4 regions of the Janthinobacterium sp. 75 genome follow, and region 1 is predicted to be linked to each of the others. Evidence: predicted binding sites of a transcription regulator. Region 1 holds the regulator's gene; each other region holds the start of a gene.
The links. Region 1 encodes FNR, which switches genes on or off when oxygen is low (the NO sensors DNR and NnrR bind a similar motif). Its sites were predicted from a motif close to TTGATNNNNATCAA; they were not measured.

Region 1 (3,556 bases):
ATACATGTGCCCCTACGCGCGCTTCCAGAGCGCCATGTTCGACCAGGACACCCTGATCATCACTTACGATGCCAAGCGCGGCGAACCACGTGGCGCCATCAGCAAGAAGGCCGGCAACAACGACAAGCTGGGCGACTGCATCGACTGCACCCTGTGCGTGCAGGTATGCCCGACCGGCATCGATATCCGCAACGGCCTGCAGTATGAATGCATCGGCTGCGCCGCCTGCGTCGACGCCTGCAACAGCGTGATGGACAAGGTCGACCGGCCGCGGGGACTGGTACGCTACAGTACCGACCATGCGATGGAAAACAACTTCAGTTCGAAGCAGATCCGCCAGCGCGCCATGCGCCCGCGCGTGCTGATCTACACTTCCATCCTGGCCCTGATCATCATCGCCGTGTGTACTTCGCTGGCCCTGCGCACGCCCCTGAAAATGGACGTGATACGCGACCGCGGTTCGATGGGACGCGAAGTGGAAGACGGCATGATCGAAAACGTTTACCGCTTGCAGATCATGAACACCTCGGAGCAAACCCAGCATTTTAAAATCAGCGCTTCCGGCTTGCAGGGCCTGACCTTGCTGACGCGCGAAGAAGTGACCTTGCAGCCGACGGAAACGCTGGGCTGGCCGATCCGCCTGCGCGTGCCGCACGGCGTGGGCGAGAAGGGTTCGAACAAGATTGCGATCGAATTGCACTCGCTGGACGACCCATCGTTGCATGTGCGTGAAAGCGCGGTATTCATCGTACCGCGCTAATGTAGGAAGGCCAGTCCCCGGATGGGGATTGGCCGATTAAACAGGAGAAATATCATGTCCGACAGTCTCAAGCTGCAAGCCCCCGTTGCCCCGTGGTACAAGCATCGCTGGCCATGGCTGCTGATGATCGGTCCCGGCCTGTCCGTGGTCGTCGGCAGCTTCATGGGCTATATCGCGTTTACGCAGCCTGATGCGCTGGTGGTGGGCGATTACTACAAGCAGGGAAAGGCGATCAACCAGGACTTGCGGCGCGATACTGTCGCCAGCGACCTGGCGATGGATACCAGCCTGTCGTATGACGTGGCGTCAGCGCGCCTCAGTGGTTCCGTGCACAGCTTCGGCAAGGCTTACCAGGGTCCGCTGCAGCTGCATCTGGCGCATGCGACCTTGCCGGAAAAAGATATCAAGCTGCTGGTGCAGCCCGATGCGGCCGGCAACTTCTCGGTAGCGCTGCCGATGCTCGAGCGCAGCCGCTGGCAAGTGCTGGTGGAAAACGACAAACGCGAGTGGCGCCTGTCCGGCATCTGGACCTGGCCGCTGCAGCGCAGCATCGCGCTGCACGCGGATGAAGAGCTGTAAGACTTACTTGCAGACGTCCGTACCGGCCGTAATGGCCTTCAACTTGGCCGGCTGCAAGATCTCGATCTCGCGGTTGGAGACGCGCAGCCAGCCTTCCTTCTTGAATTTCGACAATAAGCGGCTGACGCTTTCGATGGTCAGGCCCAGGTAGTTGCCGATTTCCTCGCGCGACATGCGCAGCTGGAAATTGCTGCCCGAATAGCCGCGCGCCTCATAGCGCGAGGCCAGGTTGACGATGAAGGCGGCAAAGCGCTGCGTCGCCTGCATATTGCCCAGCAACAGCATGACGCTTTGCTCGCGCGTGATTTCCTGGCTCATCATCCGGTGGAAATGGCGCAGCAGGGTAGGCATACTGCCCAGCAATTGTTCCAGGCTGGAAAACGGGATTTCACACACTTCGCTATCCTCCAGCGCCACCGCATTACAGTGGTGGCGGTCGGCGCTGATGGCGTCCATGCCCAGCAGTTCTCCTGCCATCTGGAAGCCCGTCACCTGCTCTTCGCCACCCGGATTGATCTGGTACGTCTTGAAGTGGCCCAGGCGGATCGCGTACAGGTTCTGGAACGAGTCGCCGATGCGGAACAGCGAGGCGCCGCGCACGATCTTGCGGCGGCGGCCGATGATCTGGTCCAGCCTGTCCATGTCGCCCACATCGAGGCCCATCGGCAGGCACAATTGATGCATGCTGCAGGTCGAGCATCGCGCACGCAACGCTTCCACGGTCACTGTGGGCAAGGTGGGAGTGAGAAGCGCTTCAGTCATGTCGATACCTTTTAGAAAATGCAATACCGAGTTTACTGCATACACGGTTGCCGTGTGCCAATTTCACCCCAATTGCGCTGAATAAACGACGTTCTGACTTTAATTATATGGCAACATCGTCAAAAGCCCTTGCAGCGAGGGCAATTTGCGCGGCACCGCTTGCCAAGTTGATGTATTGATAGGAAAATTCCTGACAGCATTATCTGCCGCCTGTGCCGCCCGGTACTGAAAAGGAAATCATGAAGCCTCTCGGCATCAAAGCAAAAGTCGCCTTGGCCACCAGCCTGACCTCGATCGCCATGATTGCACTGGTCACCATGATCCAGTTGCAGCACATGCGCGCTGACTTCACGCGAGTACTGCTGAGCCAGCAATCTGCCCTGATCACCCGCACCGCCGCCGAGCTCGACGACAAGCTGGGCATGCTGCTGCAAATCGTCACCCTGACGGCCAGGCAGCAGCCGCCGGAATTGATCGCCCAACCCGCCAAGCTGCGCGAATACTATGCGCGCCGCTCGATGCTGGTGCTGTTCGACGACGTGCTGGTGCTCGATGCGCAAGGCGCCATCGTGGCCGACATGCCGCTGGTCACGGGCCGCGCGGGCATCAACGTTGCCGAGCGCGAGTATTTCCAGACCGTCCTGCGCACGCGCCAGCCCATGATCACCGAGCCGATGCTGGGCAAATCGAGCGGCATGCCCATCGTGCAGATGGTGGCGCCCGTGCTCACCGCCGATGGCAAGGTAGCCGGTGTGGTGATCGGCGTGCTGCGCCTGTACAAGGACAACCTGCTGGGGCGCCTGCGCTCGGAAAAGATCGGCAAGAGCGGCTATTACTTCATTCTCACGCGCGGCGCCGTGCCGCGCTACGTGCTGCACCCCGATACCAGCCGTTTGCTGCAGCCGCGCCAGCCGAACGCCAACCTGACGACCACCCAGATGCTGAAGGACGATGGCGAAGGCAGCATGGTCAGCACCAACAGCCGCGGCATCACGGCCGTCAACAGCTTCAAGCGCCTGAAATCGGTGAACTGGCTGCTGGCCGCCTCGCTACCCATCGAGGATGCCTTCGAACCGTTTGATGGCGTGCTGTACCGGCTGGTGCTGTGGAGCATCCTCGCTTCGCTGCTGGCCGCTTTTGTTCTGGGCTGGGTTACCGTGCGCCTGCTGTCGCCGCTGGTGCGCCTGCGCGACACCCTGCTGGCCCTGCGCACCAGCGGCAGCCGCTTCACGCCCGTGCCAGTGCAGCAGCGCGACGAGATCGGCGAACTGACGGAGGCGTTCAACGGCCTGATGTGCGAACGCGACCGCCTGCAGCAGGAACTCGAATCGCGCGCGGCGGAACTGGAACTGGAGCGCGACCGGGCCGAGGCGGCCAACCGGGCGAAGAGCGACTTCGTGGCCAACATGAGCCATGAAATCCGCACGCCCCTCAATGCCGTGCTGGGCATGGTCT
Region 2 (3,556 bases), 2.0 Mb from region 1:
AGGGCTACAAGGTCAAGATCGTCGAATTCAACGACTACGTGCAGCCGAACTACGCGCTGGCCGAAGGCTCGCTGGACGCCAACGTGTTCCAGCACATCGTCTACCTGACCAAGTTCGCCACCGATAACAAGCTGCCCTTGAGCCCCCTCATCACCGTGCCGACCATGCCGATCGGCCTGTACGGCGGCAAACAGAAAACGCTGGCCGAAGTGAAGAACGGCGCCACCATCACCATGCCGAACGATCCGACCAACCAGGCGCGCGCGCTCGTGATGCTGGCCAAGATGGGCTGGATCAAACTGAAACCGCACGTCGATCCGCTGCGCGCTTCCGAGCGTGACGTGCTGGAAAACCCGAAGAAGCTGAAACTGGTGCCGCTGGAAGCGGCGCAGCTGCCGCGTTCGCTGGCGGACGCCGACTACGCCTTCGTCAATGGCAACTTCGCCCTGGCCGCCGGCATGAAGCTGACGTCGGCCCTGAGCGTGGAAAAGATCTCGGACAGCTACATCAACCTGGTGGCCATCCGCACGGCCGACAAAGCCAAGCCATGGGTCAAGGACCTGGAAGCGGCCTACCGCTCGCGCGCCTTCCTCGACGCGACGAACAAATACCTGCCCGGCTACGAAAAGACGGATTACCAGCTGGCACTGGAAAAGACGCTGAAAAAATAAACCGCTGCAGCTAATGTAAAAAGGACGGCAAAGCCGTCCTTTTTTATTGTGCGCGCCACGCAGGCGCTGTCATGCCATGCTTAGAAGCGGTAACCGACGCCTACACCGATCAGGACAGGATCGACCTTGACTTCGCTGGCCTTGGCGCCACCGATGAAGACGTCGCTGCGGATCTGCACTTTCTTGATGTCGAAGTTCAGGGACCAGTTCTTGTCCAGCTTGTAGTCGACACCGGCTTGCAGCGAGTAACCCCAGCTGTCATGCTCCAGGCGGCCGGCGCCGTTCAGCAATTTCACGTCCGAAATATTCGTGTAGTTGATGCCGGCACCCACGTAAGGGCTGAACTGTTTTTCAGGCATGAAGTGGTATTGCAGCGACAGGGTCGGCGGCAGGTGTTTGAAGGTACCGATATTGTTGCCGTCGAGCTTGACGTCATGCTTTTGCGGGTAGGTCAGGATCAACTCGGCAGCGATATTCGGGGTAAAGAAGTACGAAATATCGATTTCAGGAATCGTCTTGCTGCTCACATGCAAGCGGTCGGATGCACCGACACCACCAACAGGAGCAGATTTATCGGCCGGATCGATGTGCACGGCGCGCGCGCGCACCAGCCATGGGCTTTCCTGAGCCATTGCATTGCCGGCGAATGCGCCGATGGCGGCCAGGACGATTGCTGCTGCAGTTGCGGACTTCTTCATTCTAGTTCCCTCTTTTTGTCGTTAAGTAACGCTGCGAAGTCTAAGAGTGCAGTGCAACAAAAACTTTGATCCACATCAAATAGTGCTAGATGGCATCACTAGAGGGATTTTTTTCTTTGCCCAGGTCAAGAAAATGCCGCAGCGCAGCGCGACCATACCAATTAATGCACGCCGTCAAACAGGCTGGCGACCCAATCGGCAAACACGCGCACGCGCGCCGACAATTGCCGGTGATGGGGGTACAGCACGGACACGGGCAGCGGGTCGGGACGACAGTCCCGCAGCACTTCCACCAGCTCGCCAGCTGCCAGCGCCTGCTCCAGGTGGTAGCGGGGTGCCTGGATCAAGCCCAGGCCCGCGCGGCAGCAGGCGTGATACGCGTCGGCATTGTTGACCGATACGGTGCCCGGCAAGGCCACGCTGTGCCGCTGTCCTGCCACCTTGAAATCGAAGGGCCAGACCTTGCCCGTCTGGGTAGAAAAGAAATTCACGGCGCGGTGGCCATCGAGCTGCGCCAGATTCTCCGGCGTACCGTGGGCGGCCAGGTAGGCGGGGCTGGCGCACGTCAGCTGTTCCAGCAGCGCCAGCCGGCGCGCCACCATGGACGAGTCGCTCAATTCGCCCACGCGCAGCACGCAATCGACGCCTTCGCGCACCAGGTCGACGAGGCGGTCGCCCATGCCAATTTCCAGTTCGATCCGCGGATAGCGGGCGCAAAACTGGTCCAGTACGGGCAGGACGAAATGCATGGCCAGGGTCGCGTGCAGGTCGATGCGCAACTTGCCTGCCGGCTGCTTCTGCGCCGAGGAAAACACGGCTTCCGTTTCTTCCAGGTCCGCCAGCAGGCACACGCAGCGCTGGTAATACGCCTCGCCATCGGGCGTGGGCGTCACCTGCCGCGTGGTCCGCTGCAGCAGGCGCACGCCCAGCCGCGCTTCGAGTTGCTTGATCGCATGCGTGACGGTCGCCTTCGGATAGCCAAGGTCATGCGCCGCCTGCGTGAAACTGCGCAGCTCGACGATGCGGGTAAACAGACGCATTGCATCAAATCGGTCCACACCCCCTCCATTATTATTTCCTGCTGCACAGTGTATCGATTTGAGCGCCACTTTTCCATATTGAACGAACACCCTGGTATCAGTTGCCCGCCAAGCAATCGTCACTTGCGCCGAGGTCACTGGCTTCCCAGCTGACTGCACCGCATACTATCCCCAGTTCGCACATGAGAATGGTAATGATTATCATTTGCGATATAATGCAGATTCACGCTGGGGCGTGCGCTCCGGCGATCATAAAAGGAATGGGAGACATGGATATTTTGAGGGAACTGCGTGATTCGGGCTTGAAAGTGACTATCCCCCGCTTGCGGATTCTGCAGCTGTTTCAAGAAGGAGGCATCAAGCACCTGAGTGCGGACGATGTCTACAAACTCTTGCTGGCCGAAAAGATCGACGTCGGCCTGGCCACCATCTACCGCGTGCTGATGCAGTTTGCCGAAGCGGGCATCCTGTTTCGCCGGCATTTCGAATCGGGCCATGCCGTCTTCGAACTCAATGAAGGCCAGCACCACGACCACCTGGTTTGCACGGGTTGTGGCAAGGTCGATGAATTTGTCGATGAAGGCATCGAACTGCGCCAGAATGAAATCGCCACCGAGCGGGGCTTCGTGCTGCACGAGCACGCGCTGTCGCTGTACGGCACCTGCGCCGAGTGCACGGCGAAGAAAATTCCGCCACGCCGGGCCTGAGGCCAGCGCGCAGCATAGCGCTCGGCACCTTGCCTGCGCTACACTGCGCGCAAGCTCGACAAAGGACACGCATGTACATCGGAGAAATCGCCCGCCTGGCGGGCACCTCGCCCAAGGCCTTGCGCCACTATGAAACGCTGGGCTTGCTGGGCGACGTGCGCCGTTCCGGCGCCTACCGCGTCTACACGAAGCAAGACCTGGCGCAAGTCAGGCTCATACGCCAGGCGCAGGCCCTGGGATTCCGCCTGGCCGAGCTGCTGCCCATCCTGGCCGGCGACAACACGGACTGGGCCGCCCTGTCGCGCCACATCGCCGCCAAGCGCGCACAGATACAGCAGGATATCGCCCGCCTGCGCCAGCTCGACGCGCAGCTGGCCGATATCGACACGGAAATCAGCGACTGCCTGGCACGCCAGCACCTTCCAGCGGCCGCTTGACTC
Region 3 (3,556 bases), 690 kb from region 1:
TGCGTCTCATCGGGGAGGCGAATCATATCAAAGACCGCCGAAGTTTGGCAAGCGCTTTTCCAAGAAAGCGTGCATGCCTTCTTTTTGCGCGGGCGTACCAAAGGCGGCCTGGAACAAGCGACGCTCGTAGGCAACGCCATCGGTCAGGGTGGTTTCAAAGGCGCGGTTGACGCAATCCTTGATCATCATGGCGACCGAGGTGGGCATGGCGGCGATGGTCTTGGCAGCGGCCAGCGTTTCTTCCAGCAATTTATCGGCCGGTACCACGCGCGATACCAGGCCGATGCGTTCCGCTTCCACTGCATCAATGGTGCGTGCCGTCAGCAGCAGATCCATGGCCTTGGCCTTGCCGATGGCGCGCGGCAGACGCTGCGTGCCGCCAGCACCTGGCGTGACACCCACCTTGATTTCCGGCTGGCCAAATTTGGCGCTGTCGGCAGCGATCAGGAAGTCGCACATCATGGCCAGTTCGCAGCCGCCACCGAGTGCGTAACCCGCTACGGCGCCCACTACGGGTTTGCGCACCCGCAAGATATGCTCCCAGTTGCGGCTGATATAACCCTGGGTGAAGGTGTCCGGATAGGTGTAATCGGCCATGGCAGCGATGTCGGCGCCAGCGGCAAACGCCTTTTCGCTGCCCGTGAGCACGATACAGCCGATATTGTCATCCGCGTCGAACTTCAACAGGGCGTCGCCCAGCTCATTCATCATGTTGTCGTTCAAGGCGTTGAGCGCCTTCGGGCGATTCAGGCGGATGACCGCCACTTTGTCCTGGATGTCGATGATCAGGTCTTCGTATTGCATAGTGTCTCCTCTCGATGAACGGTGTGACGATTGTAGCGGCTAACGGCGGCGATACGACAGGCGCACTGCTATTATTGTGAGCCCGATCACCTTTATCGAGCAGCGTATTTTCACCTCCCTCTTCCAGTACTGCGCCCGCTACCTGCGCGGCGACGGCAGCGTCGCCAGCGTCAATTTTCGCCGCCTATGGTTCAGCAACGGCCTCAATTGCTTCGGCGCCCAGATCACCTCGCTGGCCCTGCCCCTGTGCGCGGTGCTGCTACTGCATGCGACGCCGGAACAGATGGGGGTGCTGGTCGCCCTGCAGGCGCTGCCGTTCGCCCTCTTCGGCTTGCCCGTCGGCGTACTGCTGGACCGGCGCAGCAAGCACCCCATCATGCTGCTCAGCGAAAGCATGTCGGGCCTGGCCCTGGCCAGCGTGGCGGTCGCCTACTGGTGCGGCGTGCTGTCGATGCCGTGGTTATATATAGTGGGATTCATCATCGGCACGGGCTTTGTCGTCGGTGGCGGCGCCGAACAGGTTTTCCTGACCTTTTTGGTGGGCCGCGATGGCTTGATCGATGCGCAGTCGAAATTTGCCGCCACCGAATCGACTTCGCGCCTGATCGGTCCCGGCCTGGCCGGCGTGCTGGTTCAGGTCTTGTCGGCGCCCGTCGCCATCCTGTGCACGGCTTGTGGCTATTTAGTTTCGGTCTGCAACCTGCGCGCCATGAGCGTGCGCGACCCGCGTCCCGCGCCGTCCGACAAGCACGCCCTGCGCGACATCGCTGACGGCTTGCTGTTTGTCTGGCGTGAACCACTGCTGCGCGCGCTGGCCTGGGGCGCCGGCATCTGGCACTTCCTGTTTTACGCCAGCATGGCCTTGACGGTGCTGTTCGCCACGCGCGACCTGGGCATGAGTCCTGGCGTGCTGGGCATGACGCAGATGCTCGGTGGCGCCGGCGTACTGCTCAGCGCCTTTATCGTCAAGCCGCTGACGCGCCGCTATGGCGCCGGCAGAACCATCCTGATCGGACTCGCTTCCACCTCCGTGTGCTTTGCCCTGACGCCCACCATCCCCGCCGCCTTGTTCGGCAGCACAGCTGCCAGCGCCGTGGCATATGCCGTGCTGATGTTCTTTTTTGATTGCGGCGTGATGCTGTTCTTTATTCCCTACCTGGGCTTGCGCCAGAAGGTTACGCCCGACCCCATGCTGGGCCGCATGACCTCGACCATGCGTTTCCTGACGGTGGCGACGGCGCCGCTGGGCGCGCTGGCTGCCGGCTGGGTAGCGCAACACTTTGGCGTGCGCAATGGCCTGGCGTGCATCGCGGCAGGCGGCATTGCACTGACCATCGCCATGGTGTGGGGCACGCCGCTGCGTAGCGTGCGCACCTGAAGCGACGAACGGGCATACACTGCTGAAAGATTGCCTTGGCGACACTATTCATGCCAAAGCCTGTGAGGTTTGATTTACATCAAGGTTTTCATTGATGTAAATCCATAAGCTGTCTTACATCACTCTAGGAGCACGTCATGTTTAACACCATCTTATTTCCCACCGACGGTTCGCCGCTGTCCGACAAAGCCGCCGAGACGGCCCTCGCCTTCGCTCAATTGAACAAGGCCAAGCTGGTTACCATCAGCGTGGTGCAGCCCTTCCCATTCTCGCCGATGGCCGATGGCGGCATCGTGCTCGACGCCGGTTTGTACGAGCAACAAATGCAGGAATCCTCGCAACGCGCCGTTGACAAGATCGGCGAAGCGGCGCGCGCTGTCGGCGTGCCCTTCGAAGGCGTAGTCGTCGTCTCGCCCAGCCCACACGAGGAAATCGTCAATGCGGCGCAAACCTACCATTGCGACATCATCCTGATGGCCTCGCATGGCCGCAAAGGCTTGAACAAGCTGTTCGTGGGCAGCGAAACGCAAAAAGTACTGGCGCATACCCAGCTGCCAGTCATGGTCCTGCGCTAACCTTGCGCTAGCGCAATCCCCGTCCGGCGCCGCGACAAACTCAGCGCGCCGGCGCCTGCTTCGGCAGCAACACCCACACGGCGCCGCTCTGCTTCATGCGGCCCGCGTTCTCCGCCGCTTCCGCACCGAAACCAAAGAAGTAATCGACCCGGATGGGCCCGCGAATGGCGCCGCCCGTATCCTGCGCCATCACCAGGCGCTGCATGGGAATCTCGCTGTTGGCTTGCGTGGTGGACAGGAACACGGGCGCACCCAGCGGCAGGAAGCGCGAATCGATGGCGACCGAACGCTGCGGCGTCAACGGCACGCCCAATGCGCCCTTCGGTCCCACTTTGGGATCGGGCAGGCGCTCTTCCTTGAAGAAGACATAGCTCGGGTTAGCGTTGAACAATTCATCTTTGCGCGTGGGATGGCCGGCGATCCACGCCTTGATGCCCTGCGCGGACGCCTGGCTCAGCGTCAGCTCGCCCTTGTCGACCAGGTAACGTCCGATCGATTTGTACGGGTGACCGTTCTGGTCCGCGTACGCCACGCGCACGGTTTCCTGCGTATCGGTCAGCTGCACGCGCCCGGAACCCTGCACCTGCAGGAAGAACGCTTCGACTTCGTCATCCACCCACAGCAATTCCTTACCCGTGACGGACGTGGCGCGCTCGATGTCGGCACGGGTCGCATACGGTATCACCTTCTTGCCGACCAGCTTGCCGCGCAAGCGCATATTCTTCAATTCCGGATATACGCCGGACAAATCGACCGAGACCAGATCGTCGGGCACCTTGTACAGCGGTGTCTGATATGG
Region 4 (3,556 bases), 2.8 Mb from region 1:
GTCTTGCGGACGCTGGGTAAACGCGGCGATCTTGTCCAGGTCCAGAGTCGAGGTGTTCGAAGCGAGGATGGCGCCCGGCTTCATGACGGCATCGAGCTGCCTGAAGACGGTTTCCTTCACGCCCAGCTCCTCGAAGACGGCTTCGATGACGATGTCGGCTTGCGCAATGTCAGCATACGCCAGCGTGCCGCTGATCAGGGCGATGCGCTGCTCGGCCTTCTCTTGCGTCAGTTTGCCCTTCTTCACCGTGTTCTCGTAATTCTTGCGGATGGTGGCCAGGCCCTTGTCCAGCGCTTCCTGCTGCGTTTCCAATAGCTTCACGGGAATGCCCGCGTTGGCGAAATTCATGGCGATGCCGGCGCCCATGGTGCCGGCACCGACAATCGCCGCGCTGGCGATGCTGCGCACGGGTGTGTCGGCCGGCACGTCGGGCACCTTGCTGGCAACGCGCTCGGCGAAGAAGGCATGGCGCAGGGCTTTCGACTCGGGCGACTGCACCAGTTGCATGAACAGCTCGCGCTCGTACTTCAAGCCATCCTCGAACTTCATCGTCACGGCGGCCGCCACGGCATCGACGCATTTCAGCGGCGCGGGGAATGGGCCGGACATGGCTTTCACCGTATTGCGCGAAAACTGCAGGAAGGCTTCATGGTGAGGGTAATCGACCTTGCGCTCGCGCACTTTCGGCAGCGGGCGCACATCAGCCACCTTGGTGGCGAAGGCTACGGCGGCTTTCAGCAAGTCGGCGCCGGGGGCGATGACTTCATCGAACAGGGCCGTGCCGGCCAGTTTTTCGGACGCCACGGGCGTGCCCGAAACGATCATGTTCAAGGCCATTTCCAGGCCCAGCACACGCGGCAGGCGCTGCGTGCCGCCCGCGCCCGGCAAGATGCCGAGCTTGACTTCAGGCAAGGCCATTTGCGCGCCTGGCGCGGCCACACGGTAGTTGCAGCCCAGCGCCAGCTCCAGGCCGCCGCCCATGCAGACGCTGTGGATGGCCGCCACCACCGGTTTGGTGGATTGTTCGACGACGTTGATCAGGGTGTGCAGTGTCGGTTCCGTGAGCGCCTTGGGCGAATTGAATTCCTTGATATCGGCACCGCCCGAAAATGCCTTGCCGGCGCCCGTAATGACGATGGCTTTGACGGCCTCGTCCGCCAGCGCCTGGCGGATGCCCGCGACGGCGGCAGTGCGCGTCGCCAGGCCCAGCCCATTGACGGGCGGATTGGCGAGGGTAATGACGGCAACAGCGCCGTTCACTTGATATTCAGCACTCATGTCTCTTCCTTATTGATTTTGCTCAGCGATGAGGTGGTTGCAAGGGATGAAGCTTTACTATACCGCATAAAAGAACGCTCGTATTATTTTTATCTCGACGCGCGCAGCGCCTGTGCCTGACGTCATGGTACAACATCGCCCACGCCGGCTGGCCGCCCCCTCGGAAAAAAGGGCCAGCAACTATCGATAACATATTCATTTAAATAAATAAAAAACAACAAGTAAAACAGCGTTTTATAATCTGCTGAATATGCCTTCCTATCCATGCGCAGGCCACTGGCGACACTTTCAGCATTATTTATTCAGGCCACTTGTTTTTCTCATGGCGCTGAGGAATAATAAAATTATTGATTCAAATCAATACTCTGCAACTGATTTAGTATTATGTAGCAATGCCGCCCGATACCGCCGTGTTCGATTTTGTTATCTCGTGCAGATTCTCACCGATTATCACACCCGCCCTTTCCGGGTAATGATGCAAGCGTTTTATATCGTCATTAGCTGTCAGTATTATCGCCACCCCTTTCTCTTCTCACATTGAAGGAAATACTATGGACGCAGCCAGCCATGTCAGCCACTCCCAGGATTTGGACTTACAAGCGATAAATACTGCATTGAACCGTGTCCAGGCCGTCATCGAATTCGAACTCGACGGCACCATCCTGCATGCGAATGACAATTTCCTGCGCGTCCTCGGCTACACCTTGGCCGAAGTGCAAGGCAAGCACCATGCCATCTTCTGCGACGCCGAGTATGTGAAAACGTCCGAATACGCCGACTTCTGGGACAAACTGGGCCGTGGCGAATTCGACCATGGCGAATACAAGCGCCGTGCCAAGGATGGTCGCGAAGTGTGGATCAACGCTTCCTACAACCCCATCCTCGATGCGGATGGCAAGCCGTATAAAGTCATCAAGTTTGCCACCGACATCACGGCCAGCAAACGCCGCAATGCCGATTACGAGGGCAAGATCGATGCCATCAGCAAGGCCCAGGCCGTGATCGAGTTCCGGCTCGACGGCACCATCCTCGACGCCAACGACAATTTCCTCAAGTCCGTCGGCTACACGCTCGACGAGATCAAGGGCCAGCACCACCGCATGTTTTGCCTGCCCGAATACGCCAGGAGCGACGAGTACGTGCAATTCTGGCATAAGCTGGGACAAGGCCAGTTTGATGCGGGCGAATACAAGCGCCTCACCAAGGATGGCCGCGAAATCTGGCTCAATGCCTCGTACAACCCCATTTTTGACGTGGAAGGCCGGCCCTTCAAGGTGGTCAAGTTCGCCAGCGACGTGACGGCCCTGAAAAAGCGCAACGCCGAATACGAAGGCAAGGTCAGCGCCATCGGCAAGGCGCAGGCCGTGATCGAATTCGACATGCAGGGCAATGTGCTGGACGCGAACGATAATTTCCTCGCCGTCATGGATTACGACTTGAGCGATATCCAGGGCGAGCACCACCGCATGTTCTGCGAGCCCGAGTTTGCCAGCAGCGCCGAGTACAAGAAATTCTGGCAAAAGCTCAACCGCGGCGAATTCGATGCGGGACGCTACAAGCGCCTGGGCAACCATGGCAAGGTGGTGTGGATACAGGCCACCTACAACCCCATCCTGGACTTGAACGGCAAGCCGTACAAGGTAGTCAAGTTCGCCATCGACATCAGCGAACAGGTGAACCTGGAAAACAGCATCCAATCCAAGGCCGCCAACGACAGCCGCAAGGTCAACGCCCTGCTCGATTCGGTGGCGCGCGCTGCGCAAGGCGATCTGACCTGCAATATCGTGCCTGAGGGCGACGAGCCGATCGACCTGCTGGCCGGCGGCATCAGCAAGATGATCGTCGACTTGCGCGGCGTGATCGGCAATGTGGTGTCTGCCGCCAACGGTTTTGCCGACGCCTCGCATACGATCGCCGAACGGGCGACGGGCGTGGCCGTGGGTACGCAGGCGCTGGGCGCCACGGTGGAAGAAATGAACGCCTCCATCGATGGCCTGACCTTCTCCATCAATTCCATCGCGGAAAACACTTCGAATGCCGATTTCCTGGCGAAAGCCACGCAGCAAGAAGCGGAAGCGGGCGCGCGCGCCGTCGCCAAGTCAATCGAGGCGATGGACTTGATCAACCGCTCGTCGGAGGACATCGGCGAAATCGTCAAGGTCATCAGCGAAATCGCCAACCAGACGAATATGCTGGCCTTCAATGCCGCCATCGAGGCGGCGCGCGCGGGCGAGCACGGCCTGGGCTTTTCCGTCGTCGCCGACGAAGTGCGCAAGCT

Region 2: C8C89_RS13440 (OmpW family outer membrane protein) is a predicted target of FNR. The motif match lies at 1,435-1,448, and genes of this name have one in related genera.
Region 3: C8C89_RS01380 (universal stress protein) is a predicted target of FNR. The motif match lies at 2,252-2,265, and genes of this name have one in related genera.
Region 4: C8C89_RS17205 (PAS domain-containing methyl-accepting chemotaxis protein) is a predicted target of FNR. The motif match lies at 1,626-1,639, and genes of this name have one in related genera.

The regions. Positions count from the first base shown of each region.
Region 1 covers NZ_SORD01000001.1:977,488-981,043, reverse strand. The annotation lists gene ccoG (cytochrome c oxidase accessory protein CcoG) at 1-760, shown strand, start outside; gene C8C89_RS04600 (FixH family protein) at 815-1,339, shown strand; gene fnr (fumarate/nitrate reduction transcriptional regulator Fnr) at 1,343-2,101, opposite strand; gene C8C89_RS04590 (response regulator) at 2,341-3,556, shown strand, end outside.
Region 2 covers NZ_SORD01000001.1:2,940,148-2,943,703, reverse strand. The annotation lists gene C8C89_RS13445 (MetQ/NlpA family ABC transporter substrate-binding protein) at 1-671, shown strand, start outside; gene C8C89_RS13440 (OmpW family outer membrane protein) at 752-1,369, opposite strand; gene C8C89_RS13435 (LysR family transcriptional regulator) at 1,531-2,427, opposite strand; gene fur (ferric iron uptake transcriptional regulator) at 2,679-3,116, shown strand; gene C8C89_RS13425 (MerR family transcriptional regulator) at 3,188-3,553, shown strand.
Region 3 covers NZ_SORD01000001.1:283,596-287,151, forward strand. The annotation lists gene C8C89_RS01370 (enoyl-CoA hydratase) at 28-804, opposite strand; gene C8C89_RS01375 (MFS transporter) at 881-2,182, shown strand; gene C8C89_RS01380 (universal stress protein) at 2,320-2,757, shown strand; gene C8C89_RS01385 (murein transglycosylase A) at 2,798-3,556, opposite strand, start outside.
Region 4 covers NZ_SORD01000001.1:3,771,415-3,774,970, reverse strand. The annotation lists gene C8C89_RS17210 (3-hydroxyacyl-CoA dehydrogenase NAD-binding domain-containing protein) at 1-1,278, opposite strand, end outside; gene C8C89_RS17205 (PAS domain-containing methyl-accepting chemotaxis protein) at 1,893-3,556, shown strand, end outside.